4 regions of the Methylobacterium fujisawaense genome follow, and region 2 is predicted to be linked to each of the others. Evidence: predicted binding sites of a transcription regulator. Region 2 holds the regulator's gene; each other region holds the start of a gene.
The links. Region 2 encodes LexA, which represses DNA repair genes until DNA is damaged. Its sites were predicted from a motif close to TGTTCNNNNTGTGTTCNG; they were not measured.
Positions count from the first base shown of each region.

Region 1: a site for LexA is predicted at 954-971, ahead of parE (DNA topoisomerase IV subunit B). Genes of this name have one in related genera too.
Region 3: a site for LexA is predicted at 821-838, ahead of dinB (DNA polymerase IV). Genes of this name have one in related genera too.
Region 4: a site for LexA is predicted at 1,142-1,159, ahead of ABC766_RS20525 (DUF3072 domain-containing protein). Genes of this name have one in related genera too.

Region 1 is NZ_CP155000.1:859,742-861,939, forward strand. Features, by position in the region: gene topA (type I DNA topoisomerase) at 1-337, shown strand, start outside; gene ABC766_RS04070 (hypothetical protein) at 518-706, opposite strand; gene parE (DNA topoisomerase IV subunit B) at 1,066-2,198, shown strand, end outside.
Region 2 is NZ_CP155000.1:6,366,963-6,369,160, reverse strand. Features, by position in the region: gene ABC766_RS30390 (hypothetical protein) at 1-330, opposite strand, end outside; gene lexA (transcriptional repressor LexA) at 581-1,306, shown strand; partial or broken gene ABC766_RS30380 (ComEC/Rec2 family competence protein) at 1,300-2,198, opposite strand, start outside.
Region 3 is NZ_CP155000.1:124,385-126,582, reverse strand. Features, by position in the region: gene dinB (DNA polymerase IV) at 1-772, opposite strand, end outside; gene ABC766_RS00830 (DNA polymerase thumb domain-containing protein) at 1,053-1,670, shown strand; gene ABC766_RS00825 (hypothetical protein) at 1,863-2,090, shown strand; gene ABC766_RS00820 (hypothetical protein) at 2,142-2,198, opposite strand, start outside.
Region 4 is NZ_CP155000.1:4,315,690-4,317,887, forward strand. Features, by position in the region: gene ABC766_RS20515 (Cof-type HAD-IIB family hydrolase) at 1-415, opposite strand, end outside; gene ABC766_RS20520 (gluconokinase) at 420-992, opposite strand; gene ABC766_RS20525 (DUF3072 domain-containing protein) at 1,168-1,452, shown strand; gene ABC766_RS20530 (hypothetical protein) at 1,640-1,888, shown strand; gene ABC766_RS20535 (polysaccharide biosynthesis/export family protein) at 2,150-2,198, shown strand, end outside.

The sequences.
Region 1 (2,198 bases), 1.1 Mb from region 2:
TCGTCCGGCTGCCGATCCCGGCCGCCCGCTCGGCACGGACGCGGCGAGCGGGCGCGACCTCGTGGTGAAGGCCGGCAAGTACGGCCCCTACGTCACCGACGGCGAGGTGAACGCCACGCTGCCGAAGACCATGAGCGCCGAGGCGCTGACGCTCGACGAGGGGATCGCCCTGGTCAACGCCAAGCGTGCCTCGGGCGGCGGCAAGCCGGCGAAACGGGGCGCTGTCCGAAAGACCGCGACGCGCGCGGCGAGCGGCGCCAAGCCGGCGGCCAAGAAGACGGCAGCGAAGAAGCCCGCCGCCAAGAAGACCGCGGCCAAGAAGACGGGCGCCGGCTGACGCAGACAGGTCCAGGCGGCCTTCACCCGCTCGCCGGGTGCCAGGCGCGTCAGCCGCGCCGGTCCGTGTCCAGAGCGGGCACGCGGTCCTGCGCTGCTCTCCCGGCGGCGGTGGGGGACAGGGGCAGACCGACGCGGAGAACGGGATGCACGTCCCGGTTTCCGGGTCCGGCCGCCCGGTTCAGACGAGGTAGGTGATGGTTGCCGCGAGCGCCGTCGCGAAGGTCGCCAGCGCGATCGTGGTGGAATTCATGAGCGCCCGGCCGGGCGGCACGCCGGCCGCGTCGTCGTCGCAGCCGAAGGCGGCGCCGGCCGCGTGCTCGAAGCGGATCAACGTGAGGCGGCGGGCCTCGATCGCGGCATCGCTCATGGGCTGCGGCTCCCTGACCACGGTCAAGATTTATCTCGGCCGTCAACGTCGATCGTCCCGGTCTGTTCCGGCGGCGGCCTGCGGAGGTCGAACAGGCTGGTCACGGGAAAGCCTTAACCCATCGTTGTGCAACGTCGTGATGACGGGCCGCCTGGCCCCCTCGGGGATCGGGGCGGTTCCGGCCCTCGCTCGCGGCGCCGCAGCATGCGATGGTGCGGCCGCGTCGCCTGGGGGCGAGCGGTTTTGATGTTTACGTTTTGTTCCGCTATCATGCGGGGATGAAGGCGCATGCTCCACGACCCAAGACCCGTCTGCGCGAATCCGAGCCGGCCGATGCGCCGCGCCCGCGGAGGCCGCGCGTGAGCGATCCGGCCCGCGACCTGTTCGGACCGGGCGGCAAGGCGGCCGCCTCGACAGCTCCGTCTCGCGCGCCGGAGCCGCGACGGCGGCTGGACGCCACGGCCTCCGTGACGGCGCTCGCAGCGGCCGAGCCCGATTCCGGCTACACCGCCTCCGACATCGAGGTGCTGGAGGGGCTGGAGCCGGTCCGGCGCCGCCCCGGCATGTATATCGGCGGCACCGACGAGCGGGCGCTGCACCACCTCTTCGCCGAGGTGATCGACAACTCCATGGACGAGGCGGTGGCCGGCCATGCCAGCTTCATCGAGGTGGAGCTGGAGGAGACCGGTGCCCTCGTGGTCACCGACAACGGCCGCGGCATCCCGGTCGACCCGCATCCGAAATTTCCCGGCAAGTCGGCGCTCGAGGTCATCATGACCACGCTGCATGCCGGCGGTAAGTTCGACTCGAAGGTCTACGAGACCTCGGGCGGCCTGCACGGCGTCGGCATCTCGGTGGTGAACGCGCTCTCCGACCTCCTCGAGGTCGAGGTGGCGCGCAACCAGACCCTGTATCGCCAGACCTTCTCGCGGGGCCACGCGCAGGGCGCGCTGGAGCTGATCGGCCGGGTGCAGAACCGGCGCGGCACCCGGGTCCGCTTCCACCCGGACGCGCAGATCTTCGGCTCGCTGAAATTCGACCCGCGCCGCCTGTTCAAGATGGCGCGTTCGAAGGCCTATCTGTTCGGCGGCGTCGAGATCCGCTGGCGCTGCGCCCCCGCCCTCCTCGAGGGGCTGGAGGGCGTACCTGCGGAAGCCGTGCACCGCTTCCCCGACGGCCTGCGCGACTATCTCGCCCGCGACATCGACGGCAAGGAGCTGGTCACCGACGCGATGTTCTCCGGCAAGATCACCAAGCCGGGCTCGCACGGGTCGCTGGAATGGGCGGTGGCCTGGATGGTCGCCGAGGACGGGTTCTCGCATTCCTACTGCAACACCATCCCGACGCCCGAGGGCGGCACCCACGAGGCCGGCCTGCGGGTCGCCCTGCTCCGGGGCCTGCGCGAGCACGCCGAGCGCGTGAACCAGGCCAAGCGCATGACCGCGGTGACCACCGACGACGTCATGGCGACCTGCGCGTCCATGCTCTCGGT
Region 2 (2,198 bases):
GCCGGTGATCCGGCAATCCTCGCGCACGGTCTCGTCGAGATAGGCCCGGGCGGCGGTGCGGAAGCGCTTCACCCGGGTGGCGTCCGGCTCCGGATCGATCCGGGCCTCGCTCAGGTTGCAGCCGGTATATTCGCGCAGGGCGTTCGAGACGATCAGCATCCGGCGCATCTGCCGGTTGTCGTAGACCTCGTAGGGCTCCTTGCAGCCGATCGTCACCACCTGGGGGGTGAGCGCCACGTAGTTCCGCGAGATGTAGGAGAACCCGGTGGTGCAGCCGGCGAGGCCGAGGGCGGCGAGGCCGAGGGGCAGCAGAGCTGCGGGTCGTCGCATCCTCGTCATCCCAAGAGGGTCCCAGCCCGCGGCCCGGATCCGCCGCCTTCCCGGCGGGGCGCCGCGGTGCATTGAAACGGCTCCGCTTGCGCCGTCAATGCGTTTCTCGACCTTGCCCCCGCGAGCGCGGAGCGACGCGCCAAGCGTAGCGGTGCCGCCCTTGCGGAACACTTGCGGAACGTTTAACCTGTTCGTGATTTGTTTCAGAGACCGTCACGGGGCGGTCTGCCAAGCCGCGAGTCCCCCTTCGATGCTCACGCGCAAGCAGCTGGACCTCCTGCGTTTCATCCAGAGCCGGATGCAGGAATGCGGCGTCCCGCCGTCCTTCGACGAGATGAAGGACGCCCTCGACCTCAAGTCGAAATCCGGCATCCACCGGCTGATCACGGCCCTGGAGGAGCGCGGCTTCCTCCGGCGCTTGCCGAATCGGGCGCGCGCCATCGAGGTGATCCGCATCCCCGAGAGCCTGAGCCAGACGGCCCCATCTTCGGCCCCGGCCGAGCCGCGCCGTTTCACCCCGAGCGTGGTCGAGGGCGGCAAGTCCAAGCCGCCGCCGGCCCCGGCCAGCACGCGGATGATCGATGACGCCGGTCGTGCCATTTCGATCCCGGTGATGGGCCGGATCGCCGCCGGTACGCCGGTCTCGGCGATCCAGAACCAGAGCCATGCCATCACCCTGTCGCCGGATTTCGTGGCCGGCGGCGAGCACTACGCCCTGGAGGTGCGCGGCGACTCGATGGTCGAGGCCGGCATCCTCGACGGCGACCTCGTGGTGATCCGCAAGCAGGACACGGCCAATACCGGCGACATCATCGTGGCGCTGATCGACGACGAGGAGGCGACGCTCAAGCGTCTGCGCCGCCGCGGCTCCTCGATCGCCCTGGAGGCCGCCAACCCGGCCTACGAGACGCGCGTCCTCGGGCCCGACCGGGTCCGGATCCAGGGCCGCCTCGTCAGCCTCGTCCGCCGCTACTGAAGCGGCTCGGCCGGCGCGTCGCCGGGGGCGAGGTCCCCGCCCGACGCATCGGTTTCCGGAGGCGTTGTCGCCCCGTCGTCAGAGGCGCGGGCCTCCGCGGAGGGCGCGGTGACCGGTTGTGGTGATCCCGGCCCGTGTTCCGAGCGTGGTCGCCAGGGCACGGCGCGGCCATCGGCCCGGGCGTGACGGGCGACGAAGCTCTCGCCGTCGGACCTGAGGGCGACGGCGCCCTGGGCGGCCAGGACGCGCCGATCGATCACCAGGGGGCCGGTGCAGGTCGGTGGGGCCACGAGACCCGTGATCAGCACCGCGGCGCGGGCGCAATCCTCCGGGAAGGCCCGCCGGTCCCGGACCAGGGCGACCGCCCGTCCGTCCGGCAGGCGCGCGGTGCATCCGAGCCGGTCACAGCGGCCGCTGCCCGATCGGACGATCAGTGCCCCGGCTCCCCGTCCGTCGCCGTCCGCCTTCAGCCATTGTTCGAGGACGAAGCCGGACGGGCTGCCGAGGGCCGCGAGCCGCCCGTCCGCCGCCCGCACCGCGGCCCCCGCGCCCTGCCGATCGACATAGAGGTCGTAGCGGTCGGGTCGGGCCGCGACGACGAGCCCGAGCAGGATCGGCGGCACGGCGAGCCAGCGCAGGCGGGAGGCCGGTAACGTCGCCAGCAGCAGGCCCGCGGTCAGCAGGAACAGCGCCGCGGTGCCGAAGGCCGGCACGACCACGATGGCCCGCTCGAACCCGGCGATCCACTGGGAGACGGCGAGCATGCCCCCCACCGCCTGACCCATCAGCCACCAGATCGGGCGGTCGAGGGCGAAAGGATAGGCGAGGATCCCGATCACCGCGGAGGGCATCACCACGAGGGAGACGAGCGGCAGGGTCAGGGCGTTGCCGA
Region 3 (2,198 bases), 410 kb from region 2:
GTCGAACGGGACGCTCGTCAATGCCGCGGGAGATCCAATAATAATAGCTTCCGGCCTTGCCGAAGTGCTGGTGGAGAAACTCCATTGACGCCGCCTTCAGATCCAGTCCCTTAAAGATGCCGAGGCGGTTCATCTTCTCTTCGGTTTTCTTCCCGATGCCGTGGAATTTGCCGACCCGAAGCCCCTCGACGAAGGCGGGAGCCATTTCCGGGGTAATCACGAACTGACCATTCGGCTTGTTCTGATCGGATGCCATCTTGCTTAAGAATTTGTTTGGGCTGATACCGGCCGATGCAGTGAGCCGTGTCTCGTCCCAGATGCGGGCTCTAATCTCTTTCGCAATCTGGGTTGCATATTCAATGCCCCGCAGGTTCTCTGTCACGTCGAGGTACGCTTCGTCGAGGGATAGCGGCTCGATCAGGGGGGTGTACTCGGCAAAGATTGCTCTGATCTGGAGAGATATCTCTTTGTAGACCTCGAAGCGCGGTTTCACGAAGACGAGATCAGCGCACAAGCGTTTAGCTGTCACTGATGGCATGGCCGAGTGGACTCCAAAGCGGCGCGCCTCGTAGCTTGCCGCCGCGACCACGCCGCGCTCGCGCGATCCACCAACAGCGATAGGTTTGCCGCGCAGGTCCGGGTTGTCCCGCTGTTCTACGCTCGCATAGAAGGCATCCATGTCCACATGGATCACCTTGCGCTGACGTCCCTCCTTGGACGGAGCACCGGAAGAGGTTGGTATCTGCGGACGACTCTGTTCGGTATCGAGCATCACTTGGTCTTGGATGCTGCTGAGGGCATCGGTGCCCTAGGCTGCTCCTGTTCCCGAAATGTACTCCGTGGAGAACCGACGCTCAATCGAGCCATCCTTCCGGTCCACACTTCATGCCAGTTGACAGGGACGTGGTACGATCTGAAATGCCGCTTCGATTGGCGACCAATCAGAGGCATAGTTTACACTCGGCGATGGCTGGAGAGGAAAAACCCCTTTCGCTGCAACGTTCTCTCTCTCAGTTGACGGTGGTAGGTACGCTTTAAAGTTCCTCGCCAAGGTGGCGTCCGACCACAGGAAGCCGAACGCCCTGTTCGTCATCACCCCCGCCATGGGGCCGGACTTCGTGGCCGAATTGCCGATCGGCCGGTTCCACGGCGTCGGTCCGGTCACCGAGGCGAAGATGAAGCGGCTCGGGATCGAGACCGGGGCGGATCTCCGCGCCTGGACGCCGGAGCGCCTGCGCGAGACCTTCGGCTCCGCGGGCGCCTACTACCACGCGGTCGCCCGGGGGATCGACGAGCGGCCGGTCCGCGCCCACCGGGTGCGCAAGTCGATCGGGGCGGAGACCACCTTCTCGGAGGATACGGCGGCCTTCGAGGTCCTGGCCGCCCGGCTGGCGCCGCTGTTCGACAAGGTCTGGGCGGGGGCCGAGGCCAAGGGGATGCGTGCCCGGACCGTGACCCTGAAGCTGAAATTCTCGGATTTCGCCCAAGTCACCCGGGCGAAGTCGCTGTCCGTCCCCGTCGCCGACCGGGCGGCGCTGGAGCGGATCGGCCTCGACCTGCTCGCCGGCCTGTTCCCCCTGCGGCGCAGCGCGCGGCTGATCGGGGTGTCGCTGTCGGGCTTCGCGCAGGACGCGCCCGAGGCGCCGCTCCAGCTCGGGCTGGCGCTCTGACGGGGCGCCCCGTCGCGGGGCGGCGCCCCGTCGCGGGGCCCTGTCGCGGAGCGCCGTCGCGCGGCCCGCGCTGATGCGACGCGGGATCGTCGTGCGGTCGCGCACGCCGGGCCCGCGCGGCCGCCCCCACATGGGATCCATCCGGCGCGGACCGGCATTCCCCGGGACCGCGCGCACCGAAGGGGCCGTCCCATGTCGAAGCCCGCCGTCCTGGCCCTGTCCGCCGCGCTCCTGCTGACCGTCCCGGTGGGCGCCGCCCGCGCCGACGGCACCGCCGCCTTCGGGGCCGCCAACGCGGCGCAGCTCCTGGGCTACACCGCGAGCCCCGCCCAGCTCTACGTCCCGGCGGGCGGCCCGTCCGCCGGGTTCGCGACCGGGCCGGCGCCGCAGCGGCCGAAGCCGCCGGCCCGCGCCCGCTGACCGGGATCGCCCGGGCCGGGCCGGCCCGGGCGTGCCGTCACCCCGGCTCGGTCAGGCGTTCTTGCGCGGCCGGTGGTCCGGGTCGACGCCGCCGTCGCGCTTCGTCTC
Region 4 (2,198 bases), 2.1 Mb from region 2:
CCGCGCCGATCGTGCGGCGTTCGAGGTCGGTATAGGGACCCTCCGGATCGCGCAGCCACCACGCCCCCTCGGCGAAGACCCAGACGTCCAGTCCCTCGGCCAACAGCCGGTCGAGGGCCGAGCGGGCCGCCGCCTCGGGGATGGTCCGTTCCTCGATGGTCGAGAGGTCCGGCCGCACGACGCTCGCGCCGTTGAACGCCCCCATCGGCAGGTCGAGCTCGAGTTCGGCGACCAGATTCCGCAGCCCGATCGGCGGCCGGGCCGAGGCGATGCTGAAGCCGATGCCGGCCGCTCTCAGCCGCCGGACGGCCGTGACCGTCGCCTCGGTCAGGCGCTTGTCGCCGGTCACCAGGGTTCCATCGACGTCCGAGATCACCAGGGCGATGCCCGAAGCCTTGCCGGATCCTGCAATCATCCGCTCACTTCCCAACGGTATCCCGGCGCATTTCGGCCGCGAGTTCCGCGACCACCCGGTCGGCAATGGCCTCGGGCGATTCGCGGATGCCGACCGTGATCGGGTGTTCATCGGCCCCCGGAATCTCCAGGGCCGCGAACTGGCTGTCCAAGAGACGCGGCGGCATGAAATGGCCCTGCCGCTCGGCGAGGCGCTGCGCGATCAGGGTCCGGTCGCCGTCCAGATAGACGAGGCGAACCCGCTGGCTCCCGCGGGTGAGAACGTCCCGGTACGCGCGGCGGAGGGCCGAACAGGCCACCACGCCCGACTCGCCAGCGTCGAGGCGCTGCTGGATCCAAGTCGCAATCCGGGCCAGCCAGGGCGCGCGATCCGCATCGTCGAGGGCGAGGCCCGCATGCATCTTCGCCACGTGCTCCGGCGTGTGAAAGCTGTCGCCGTCCACGAAGATCCAGCCAAGCGTCTTGGCGATCAGCGCCGCCACGGTGCTCTTCCCGGAACCCGAGACGCCCATGACAACGAGCACCTGACCGGCGGCGGCCGTTCCGGCATCCGGCGCCGGCTCCGATTGGGACGTCATCCGGACCACCCTGGCTCCGAGGCGCGTCGGGGCGCTGCCCCTCACATCAATAGGAGCGGGTTTCCAGAAGGGAAGATCGCCGGGGATGCAAACGGGCCGCGGCGCCCGCAGGAACCGCGGCGCGGCCGGGCGCGTTCACCCCGCAGACGCCGAACATTTAGGGAACATGAGTCGCATGGCTAGCACAACCGCGAAGGCAACACCGAAGGCCGGCCGGGGTACCGGATCGAATCAGGACGCTACGGAGAACCCCAAGACCGACCCGAAGGACGTGTCGAACCAGATCAAGGACCCGGATCAGTGGACGACTGGCGGCGAGCCGATGACCGGCGCGCAGGCTTCCTATCTGAAGACGCTCTCGGAAGAGGCCAAGGAGCCGGCGGCGTTCGATCCTGACCTCGACAAGGCCGAAGCCTCGAAGCGGATCGACGACCTTCGCCATAAGGCCGGCCACGCCTGAGCCAAGCCGGGCGCGTTTCCCCCGGGCGCGCCCGCCGCCGTCTACGTCCGGGCGGCGTATCCCGGCCGGAATGGACAAGGTGGCCTGTTTCGAACACCTCGTTAAGCCGGCGGCAATGGCGAGAGGTTATCCCCCATGCAGCGCGTGAGGCCGCGCGGGCAGCGGGACTGAGAAGGCACGTTCGACCATGGATGAGCCGGGCGGCGGCGAAGCAGGACGGCGTGCGGTGCGGATTCCGACGGCGTTCGGCTTGACGGATCGGATTCGTGCCGAGGCCGTACGGTTCGCCCGCGACGTCCGCGGATCCACGGCAATGGAATACGCCCTGCTCGGCGGCATGATCTTCCTCGTCGCCGTCGGCAGCATCCGGTACTACGTGTCCCGCGTCAGCGTCGTCTACGGCGACATCACCGCGGCGGTCACGCAGGGAAATTGAGCCGATCGGTCGCGGGATTTTTGGCCATTGGGCTGGAGCGGCCAATGTGCGGCCGCTGATGACGTCCCGATTTGTATCTCGATATTTCGACCGCGGGCGAACGCCCGGCATTCGTCGTCTCTATGCCCCGAAAAAGCTGTGCTTAACGAGGATGACTTCGCAGTCTTGGCCGTGCCGGCCGGAGTGTGGCTCACCCGCTACGGACACCTGGGCCGCCATGGGCTAGGCACGGGCTCGGCAATACCGATGGGCAACATCTGGATGCGCAAACTTCCCCTTGTCCTGCTCGCCGTCACGGCGATGTCGGGCT